Regions from separate parts of the Fontibacillus forbon genome, predicted to be linked through region 2. Evidence: riboswitches for the same ligand, from Rfam matches in the RefSeq annotation. Region 2 holds a riboswitch; each other region holds the start of a gene.
What was found. A riboswitch is a leader RNA that binds a small molecule or an ion and turns the genes downstream of it on or off. The one in region 2 is predicted to bind cyclic di-AMP.

Region 1 (2,199 bases), on a different contig from region 2:
TTAATTTCAATCCCCAGCCTGACGGTTTTTCCCGAAACCATTTTACGAGCATACCGGTTTGCGCCAACGTAAACGGAATAAATACGCCAACCGCATAGAGAGGAATCAGATGCTCTGTCTGTCCTTTAAAAACGATGATAAGCAGAATGGAGGCCACCGCCAAAAAAACGATCCCGTTGGAATAACCGAGGCGGTCACCCCGAACGGTGAACATACGGGCTATATATTTGTCTTTCGCCAGGTTCACGGCCAAGAGCGGAAATGCCGAGTATCCCGTATTGGCAGCCAGCACCAGAATCATCGCGGTTATCCCCTGAATCGTATAGTACATAAAGCCCCGGCCGAATGTAGCTGAAGCGATTTGGGATACGACGGTTTCCTCCGCTTTAGGCGAAATCCCGTAATAATAGGCCAGCCATACGATTCCCGTAAATAAAAGCGCCAGCAGCACGCCCATCGCAGCTAATGTTTTGGAAGCATTCTTGGGGGCCGGGTCCTTGAAATTAGGAATCGCGTTGGAAATCGCCTCAACCCCGGTCAAGGCCGAACTCCCTGAGGCGAATGCCCGCAAGAGCAGGAACAGCGTAAGTCCTGTCACAGGCGTACCGATCGGGGAATGTAAGTTGGCCGGAACTTCACCCACCGCAATTTGATAAAGACCCGCTCCGATCGTAATAAATATGACAAGCACGAACAAGTAAACCGGATAAGCCAGAATAGAAGCCGATTCGGTGATTCCGCGCAAATTAAGAACCGTGATAACCACTACTAAAAGGCATGCAATGAGTACATTATAGGAATGCAACGACGGAAAAGCCGAGGTAATGGCATCCGTACCTGCGGAAATGCTGACCGCAACGGTTAAAATGTAATCCACCAGCAGCGCACCGCCTGCTAAAAGTCCGGAGTTTACTCCCAAATTTTCCTTGGAAACGACGTAAGCTCCTCCGCCGTGAGGATACGCATAAATCACTTGTCTGTAGGATAAGACCAGAGCCACCAGCAGCACCAGAATTCCCACGGCAATCGGAATGGAGTACCAGTAGGCTGCCGCGCCGATCGTCATCAAGACGAGCAGAATCTGCTCCGGTCCGTAGGCTACGGAGGACAAGGCATCCGATGAAAGGATGGCCAGGGCTTTCGTTTTGTTTAGTTTTTGTTCGCCAAGTGCGGTTGACTTCAGCGGCTGACCGATGAGCACTCTCTTGATTATCGAAAACATAGCTGCAACACCACCGTGCTTTATTTTTTGCAAATACAAAGGCTGTTTATGAATTAATAATATTGGCAATTCGTCATATTAAACCCGAATCGGCAAATAGCGGTAACGGGCTATTCGAATATGATTCAACAGAGCCAGTCATGCAGGAGTTTGGCAAACCCTGGGGCTTTTTGCACAGCAAAAAACCACAGAGGCACGACCCCCTGCGGTCCATGGTTACTTACATGGGCACAGTATCATCCTCTCTCGGACTACGCTTACGAGGTTAGCTGTCGGATTAGGGTGGCGAGAGTCACCCCTCCGCAGCATGTTCTGCAGGACATGCTGCGGATTCACCCCCTACCGTTCGTTTAGGCTGCTATTGCCTGGACGCCCGGCATTCGGTTCCCCCGCTTTCCCGCGATACGGGAAATTCAGCGAATCAAGAATATAAAATCCAAGAGTGAATATTACGCCTGCTCTCATTTTCTGTAAATCCCTGAATTTGCCTCAAAACGCGTTTTTCCGGGTTTGATAGGAGAATAAAACGCTTACTTTCATCACTTTCATTTATTATCATGGATTATTGAGTCCGGATAACTAATCTTATATAGGATTTATAGACAACAAAAAAAGCCGGCTTCCATTCATCGGAAACCGGCCTGTCCTTGCATTATTTTTTCAAACAATCTGCTTCAGCTTATTCACCGTTCAAGCGATACCCGCCATGAAATACCGGTCCCACATACTCGTTAAAGGCATAACCCGAAGAGATGGCAGCCGTGACGAATTTTTTCGCCTTGACCACGGCTTCTTTCACGGATAATCCGCCGGCCAAGCCACCGGTAACCGCCGCGGCAAACGTGCAGCCTGCCCCATGATTATAGGCCGGTTCGATCTTTTCCGTCTCCAGGATCACAAATTCCTCGCCGTCATAGAACAGGTCGATGGCTTTTTCGCCTTCCAAAGCTTTACCGCCTTTAATGACTACGTTTGCT
Region 2 (2,199 bases):
GGTCACATCATCGGCAATCACTCTTATAGTCATCCCCAGTTTAAAAACAGGTCCCTGAAACAATTTCAAAATGAAATCCTCCGGACCGAAAAGATCATTGCCAACGTTATCGGTTACCGACCGAAACTGATACGTCCTCCCTACGGAGAAATCAACGAGGAGCAAATCAAGTGGGCGAAGACACACGGCTATACGATCGTAAACTGGAATGTAGATTCCCTTGACTGGAAGGGGCTTAATGCGGAAAAAGTGAAACAGAACGTACTTCAAGCCCTCGGTCCGGGATCCATCGTACTCCAGCATGCCGGCGGCGGCACGGGATCCGATTTATCCGGAACGATCCAGGCCTTGCCCGACATTATCCGGTCTCTAAAAACGCAAGGATACCATTTCGTAACGCTTCCCGAGTTATTGCATACCCCGAAATACAAATAAGAAACAAACTAAAAAGCAGCTTCCGAAACGGAAGCTGCTTTCGTTGACTTAAATTTATTCGATAACGTAAAGCTTGACGTCCTGATATCCAAATTGGCTAACCGACTGCTGACTGCCCGGAATGAAAATATCGATGCGATTGCCTTTAATGGCCCCACCCTGGTCGGTTGCGGTCGCTACAAAGGCATTCTTCGGCAAATTGGCATGGGAATGTCCCGTCACCAATACTTTTGTGCCCATTGGAATTACTTTGGGATCTACCGCAATCGTACCCAGCTGCAGCGGTTCACCGAAATAATCCACCGCTCCCCACTTGCCATTCTCGCTGGCAGCGGATGAATAAGCCGTTGCTTTGACGTCGATCGTTTTGGAATAGGCGAAAGATTTGCCCCAAGCTTCAACAACCTTGTCGGACGTTGAGACTTTCAAAGCAGACAAAGTTTGCGGGTTTTGCGTTTCGTTTGCGCTGGCGGAAGCCATCGAAACCAAGGCGTTCGATCCGGTTCCCGGTATGACGATATCCAAGCCGCCATAAATGTTAGTCGCTTTAATACTCGGATTTGCGCTGATCAGCTTGTTCAAATCGACGCCGTACTTCTTGGCGAGAATGTAGAAGGTGTCTCCCTCCTTCGCTTTATGTACCGAATCCGCATGAACAGGAATAGTTTGTAATGCTCCTGCCATACCTACTGCAATGATTGCCGCCTTGAAGGCAAGTGCCATGTTCTTATGTTTGATCATGATGTTCCTCCTTTTACTTTCGCCTGCGGAGTTAGTTGTCGGGTTCGGGAAAAAAGGATTGGTTCCCTGCGTCGTTTCTTACGCTTCACCCCAAGAACGCTGTCCACGGTTCAAGTCTGACAGCATTTCGGTAAATCGTCCCCCGCACCTGCGCCATGGCAGGTTTTGGCCTAATCAATATATCACAATTTTGTAACCAAAAGGCGATGAAAATGTTTCCATACTACAAAAAATGGCGGGATGACAACGAAATTCGATCGTCATTCCGATGACAATTTAGTAAGAGGATGGATCAATTACAACAGCAAAAAACCGCCGGTCATCCTATTCCGGCGGTTTTAGTGTTATTGATAAGATTACAGCACTTTGCTGAGAAAATCTTGAGTACGCTGATGTTTCGGCGCACCGAACACATCCTGGGGCGTACCTTGTTCCATTATGACGCCCTGATCCATGAACAGGATCCGATCGCCCACTTCGCGGGCAAAGCCCATTTCGTGCGTGACGATCACCATGGTCATGCCTTTGTCGGCAAGGTTCTTCATGACGTCCAGCACTTCGCCGACCATTTCGGGATCCAGCGCTGATGTCGGCTCGTCAAACAGCATGACGTGGGGCTCCATCGCCAGCGCGCGGGCAATGGCGATCCGCTGCTTTTGTCCGCCGGACAGCTGCGAAGGATAAGCGTCCCGCTTGTCTTCCAATCCGACCGTCCGCAGCAAATCCATAGCAAGGATTTCCGCTTTGCCCTTCTCGGTTTTCTTCACGCGGATCGGCGCCATCGTAATGTTGTCGATCACGCTTTTGTGGGGAAATAAATTGAACTGCTGAAACACCATCCCCATTTTTTCCCGGGTTTTATTGATGTCGTGGCGTTTCTCGGTAATCGATTGACCCTCAAATGTGATTTCGCCTTCAGTCGGCTCCTCCAGCAGGTTCAGGCAGCGCAGAAATGTACTCTTGCCCGAGCCGCTGGGCCCGATAACGACAACGACCTCTCCTTTGGCGATTTCCAGGTCGATG
Region 3 (2,199 bases), on a different contig from region 2:
TCTACGGGCTGGTACCTGCCGATGCCCGCGCCTCCGGGTTCCCTCTCTTCCGGGGGATGAAGGAGTTCTGGAAGCCCGTCACGCTCTTTTTCCTGCTGGAACTGGCGCTATTAGCCTTACCGGGATTTTGGATGATCCCGAAATTGTACGCCTTGGCGCTCCGGCTGATTCCTGCCGGCGACAGGCTGGTCCCGATCCTGATCTTCTGCGGGTTTATTCTGGGCTGGGCCGCTTATGGCTGGCTTATCCGACAATTGCTGCTGTTTGCCCAGTTTGGCTACCTGTTCAAAACCGGAGTCTGGGGCTCACTGCTCGTCAGCTTGAAATATCTGTTGCCGGGGATCGCCATCTCGCTTATTCTCGGCGCTTCCGGAGCAGTCATGTTCTTACTGTTCGGTACCGTCTCCTGGATTTGGACCGGGTTACTTGCCCTCATCCTCCAGCAATCCTATCCTTTTTTCCGCAGTCTATTTCAAATTTGGACCCTAACCTCTCAATATCAGCTATGGCATTCGAAGACACAAAAAAGTTAAATTTTTTTAATTTTTATCATCCCTTGTGCCACAAGGCCTCCGCGCTTCTACGGAGGCCTTGTCCTGCGTTTTCCCCTCTGAATCTTGCTAAATAACCATTGCCAAAATATACTTGCCTTTGTTACAATAACAGCAGCACAATTTCAGTAACAGTTTTGTAATTATTTTTGTTACTATTAGCAGGAGTTTTCTGTTGAGTGTTGAATAAGTAAGAAGTCAGATGTAAATTACAGCCGAATTCCCTTCGCGGGGAACGGGGGAACCACTTTGGGTGAATTGATCTCGCAAGAGAGGGATCATAGGGGACCTTCAACCGAATCCTTAAGCTAACCTCGTAGGCATTGGAAGGAGCATTTCCTTGAAGAAACAGTTAACCGCAGCAGCAGTAAGTCTTGCATTACTTTTCTCCATCGGAACTGGTAGCGCTTTCGCGTCGGAATCCAAACTCGATGGCGTGATCGACAAAGCCCTGGGAACTGAATATGTTTCCGGTGGAACTACTACCTCAGGCTTCGACTGTTCGGGATTTACTATGTATGTCTTCTCGAAAATCGGCATTAAATTGCCGCACCAATCAGGCTCCCAGTACAAAATGGGAACCGCTATTGAGAAAGATCAACTGATTGCCGGCGACCTGGTGTTCTTCAACACTTCAGGCAAAGGCGTTTCTCATGTCGGCGTTTACGTCGGTGATGGCAAGTTTGCTCACGCTTCCTCTTCCAAGGGCGTAGTCATCAGCAAATTAAGCGAAAAGTATTATGTCGAGCGTTACGTTGGCGCGAAGCGCATTATGAGCACCGACAAATATGAAGAAGTTACCGGTGATGTTCAGGACCATGATGAAGTAGAATAATAACAGTCAAGCCCGCAGTGATTCTTTATGGAATCAACTTCTGCGGGTTTTTCTTTTTTTCAGGCACACTTCCTAGGAATCATTACCCGGTTCTGACCGGGATAAACAGGACAAATTAACTTATTTATTCAAAATTGCCGAAACAAACTTGCCAAGTCCGGCTAGCCTTGGTAAAATAACCAGAGTAAATAGTAACAACTTTGTAATTTCTGTCGTAACGTCGTATTTTTCGGGTGCATTCAACTAAGAACAGCCGAATTCCCGGCACCCGGGAAACGGGGGAACCATTTTGGGTGAATTGATCTCGCTACATAAGGATCATAGGGAACCTTCAACCGAATCCTCAAGCTAACCTCGCAGGCCTTGGAAGGAGTTTTACATCTTGAGAAAGACGATCACAGCAGCAGCTACGAGTTTGGCCATCCTATTCACCATGGGAACGGGAAGCGCTTTCGCAGACACCACGTTGAACAGCGTTGTTAAGTCCGTGTACGGCACACCTTATAAATACGGAGGAGTTACGACCAACGGTTTTGATTGTTCCGGATTTACAAGGTATGTGTTCAAAAAAATGGGCATCGATCTTGCCCGCGTGTCCGGAGCCCAGTACAAACAAGGAACGGCCGTGGCAAAAAGCCAATTGAAGGCAGGAGATCTCGTTTTCTTCAACACCTTGGGTAAAGGTAAAGTGTCCCACGTCGGCATTTACCTGGGCGACGATAAGTTCGCACACGCTTCTTCCTCTAAAGGCATCCGAACTGACAAATTGAGCAACAGCTATTATAAAACGCGTTATGTCGGGGCAAAAAGAAT
Region 4 (2,199 bases), on a different contig from region 2:
CCAAACGGTAACGGAACAGCACCAGGTCCGAACGGCCGCGGATCATCGAGATCACCGCTCCGACAAGGATCGTGAAGGTCGTCGTCTTGATGCCGCCTCCGGTCGAACTCGGCGAAGCCCCGATAAACATCAGGATGATCATAAAGAATTGAGTGGCCTGTCTAAGCCCGCCGATGTCCAACGTATTGGCCCCCGCGGTTCTGGGCGTCACCGACTGGAAGAATGAGCCCCAGATTTTCCCGCTCCAGTTCAGCGGCTCCAGGGTTTTGGAGTTCGTGAACTCGAATACGAAAATAACGAGCGCTCCGACCAGAATCAAGGCGGTAGTCATGGACAAAACCACTTTGGAATGCAGCGATAACTTACGGCGGCGCCGGAATTCGATCAAGTCGGATAGGACGATAAAGCCGATCCCCCCGGAAACGATCAGGAACATCGCTACGAAGTTAACGATCGGGTCATTGACATACTGGGTCAAGCTGCGATATTCGCCGAACAAATCAAAGCCAGCATTGTTGAACATGGAGACTCCATGGAAAATGCCGTAGTACAGCGCCCGGCCGAGCGGCATGTCGAAAGACCAACGGATGGCGAACAGCAGTGCCGCGCCGCTTTCGATGATCAGCGAGTACATCAACACTTTCCGGATCAAACGGACGATGCCTTCCATCGTATTCTGATTCATGGCCTCCTGAAGCAGAAGCCGGTCTTTCAGCGAGATTTTCCGTTTAAATACGAGAGCGAACAAGGTGGCCATCGTCATGAAGCCGAGCCCGCCAACCTGGATGAGCAACATGATGACAACCTGGCCGAACGTCGAAAAATACGTACCTGTATCCACTACGACGAGCCCGGTTACGCAGGTTGCCGAGGTCGCGGTGAAGAAAGCGTCGATAAAAGGAAGCGATTCTCCGGTCGTACTTGAAATCGGCAGCATCAGAAGCAGGGCACCGACCAGGATAATCATGGCGAACCCCAGTACTAAAACCTGGGGCGGAGAGAACTTGATCCATTTGGATATCAACGCGGTCACCTCATTACCAATTTTGGGCAAAAAAGAAAAAAGCACTGGAAATCCAATGCCTTTTGATTGGTCCCTGCTGCAAAGGCCTACGAGGTTAGCTGACGGATTCGGGCTTGCGCGGTCTGCCCTATTCGCTCTTTCACCAGGTCCGGGACCCGTGAAACAGACGAAATTCACCCCTAAATATCGGTTCCCCCGTTTTCGGTAGAAATTCGGCCACTATATAAATTTCATTTGTTTTCATTTCATTTTCGTCAAATTGGATTATAAGCCTTATTCCCTTCCACCACAAAGGTTTAATTGGATGAAATAGCTCGATAATAACCTAAAAGGAAGGAAACAAGCCGCAGGTTGAAGCCTTCTCTAAGCTATGCTTGAGTTTGCCGTGGTTATTGCGTCTTTTCATGAAATTATCCTCATCTCTGGCGCCGCGAACTCCCCTGTGTTATCTTTACTTTGATGTAGATGTGCCGAAAACATACAGTTTCACAAAAAATCGTTAAAAGGAGTTTTTGCATGGATTCCTACTCAAAACCGCAGACGCGAAGGATGAAAACCCGGACGTTATGGATACTTGCCGCCATCGGGCTGATCGTCTTTATTCTGCTTCAAATCGTTCCCGCTACCGACTCTGAAACCCTGCAAATGGAGCAGTCAGCCGAGTTGATCACCAAAGCACAGGCCGAGGAATCCGCGGCCAAGTTCGCGGAAACCACGCTCGGTTTGTCCGGTCCTTTCGACGACGCGCTGGTTACTTATGAAACGCGTGCCGATATATACGGATATCTAACCCGAGAAGACCTGATGGTTGACTATCTGAAAAAATATGAGAAGCAATTTCCATATGACATCTTCCAGGTCCGGTTTAAAAAGCCCGGCGGGCTTCTAAGCTCTTTAACGGTCGATGTCCATATGACGACGGGCAAAGTTGTCGGCTTTAAGGAAATTCCCGAGACCGGGTTTCCGGGCTTGGGGATTAGCGATTCATCTGACGCCGTTTCCGCAAATTCGGGAGTAGAGGGCCTTACCTGGGAGGAAAAGCTGGCGTTGGCCCATCCTTATTTGAAGTCGCTCGGTTACGGCGACGATACCCAGCTGGTTGTCGATGAAACCCCGGCGGGCTTGGCGTTAACGGTCACGGGCTATGAAGCCGGACAATCCAATGCGCAAATCGA

Region 1: another riboswitch for cyclic di-AMP. It lies ahead of ACLB09_RS10660 (APC family permease); the one in region 2 lies ahead of ACLB09_RS05005 (3D domain-containing protein).
Region 3: another riboswitch for cyclic di-AMP. It lies ahead of ACLB09_RS24240 (C40 family peptidase); the one in region 2 lies ahead of ACLB09_RS05005 (3D domain-containing protein).
Region 4: another riboswitch for cyclic di-AMP. It lies ahead of ACLB09_RS22025 (TrkH family potassium uptake protein); the one in region 2 lies ahead of ACLB09_RS05005 (3D domain-containing protein).

Annotation. Positions count from the first base shown of each region.
Region 1 covers NZ_JBKGFV010000002.1:797,470-799,668, forward strand. Annotated here, with positions in the region: gene ACLB09_RS10660 (APC family permease) at 1-1,222, opposite strand, end outside; cyclic di-AMP (ydaO/yuaA leader) riboswitch at 1,461-1,651, opposite strand; gene pdxK (pyridoxine/pyridoxal/pyridoxamine kinase) at 1,902-2,199, opposite strand, start outside.
Region 2 covers NZ_JBKGFV010000001.1:1,085,104-1,087,302, reverse strand. Annotated here, with positions in the region: gene ACLB09_RS05010 (polysaccharide deacetylase family protein) at 1-435, shown strand, start outside; gene ACLB09_RS05005 (3D domain-containing protein) at 490-1,173, opposite strand; cyclic di-AMP (ydaO/yuaA leader) riboswitch at 1,182-1,357, opposite strand; gene ACLB09_RS05000 (amino acid ABC transporter ATP-binding protein) at 1,533-2,199, opposite strand, start outside.
Region 3 covers NZ_JBKGFV010000009.1:19,347-21,545, reverse strand. Annotated here, with positions in the region: gene ACLB09_RS24245 (hypothetical protein) at 1-533, shown strand, start outside; cyclic di-AMP (ydaO/yuaA leader) riboswitch at 755-889, shown strand; gene ACLB09_RS24240 (C40 family peptidase) at 892-1,386, shown strand; cyclic di-AMP (ydaO/yuaA leader) riboswitch at 1,628-1,764, shown strand; gene ACLB09_RS24235 (C40 family peptidase) at 1,769-2,199, shown strand, end outside.
Region 4 covers NZ_JBKGFV010000006.1:185,851-188,049, forward strand. Annotated here, with positions in the region: gene ACLB09_RS22025 (TrkH family potassium uptake protein) at 1-967, opposite strand, end outside; cyclic di-AMP (ydaO/yuaA leader) riboswitch at 1,092-1,252, opposite strand; gene ACLB09_RS22030 (CPBP family intramembrane glutamic endopeptidase) at 1,541-2,199, shown strand, end outside.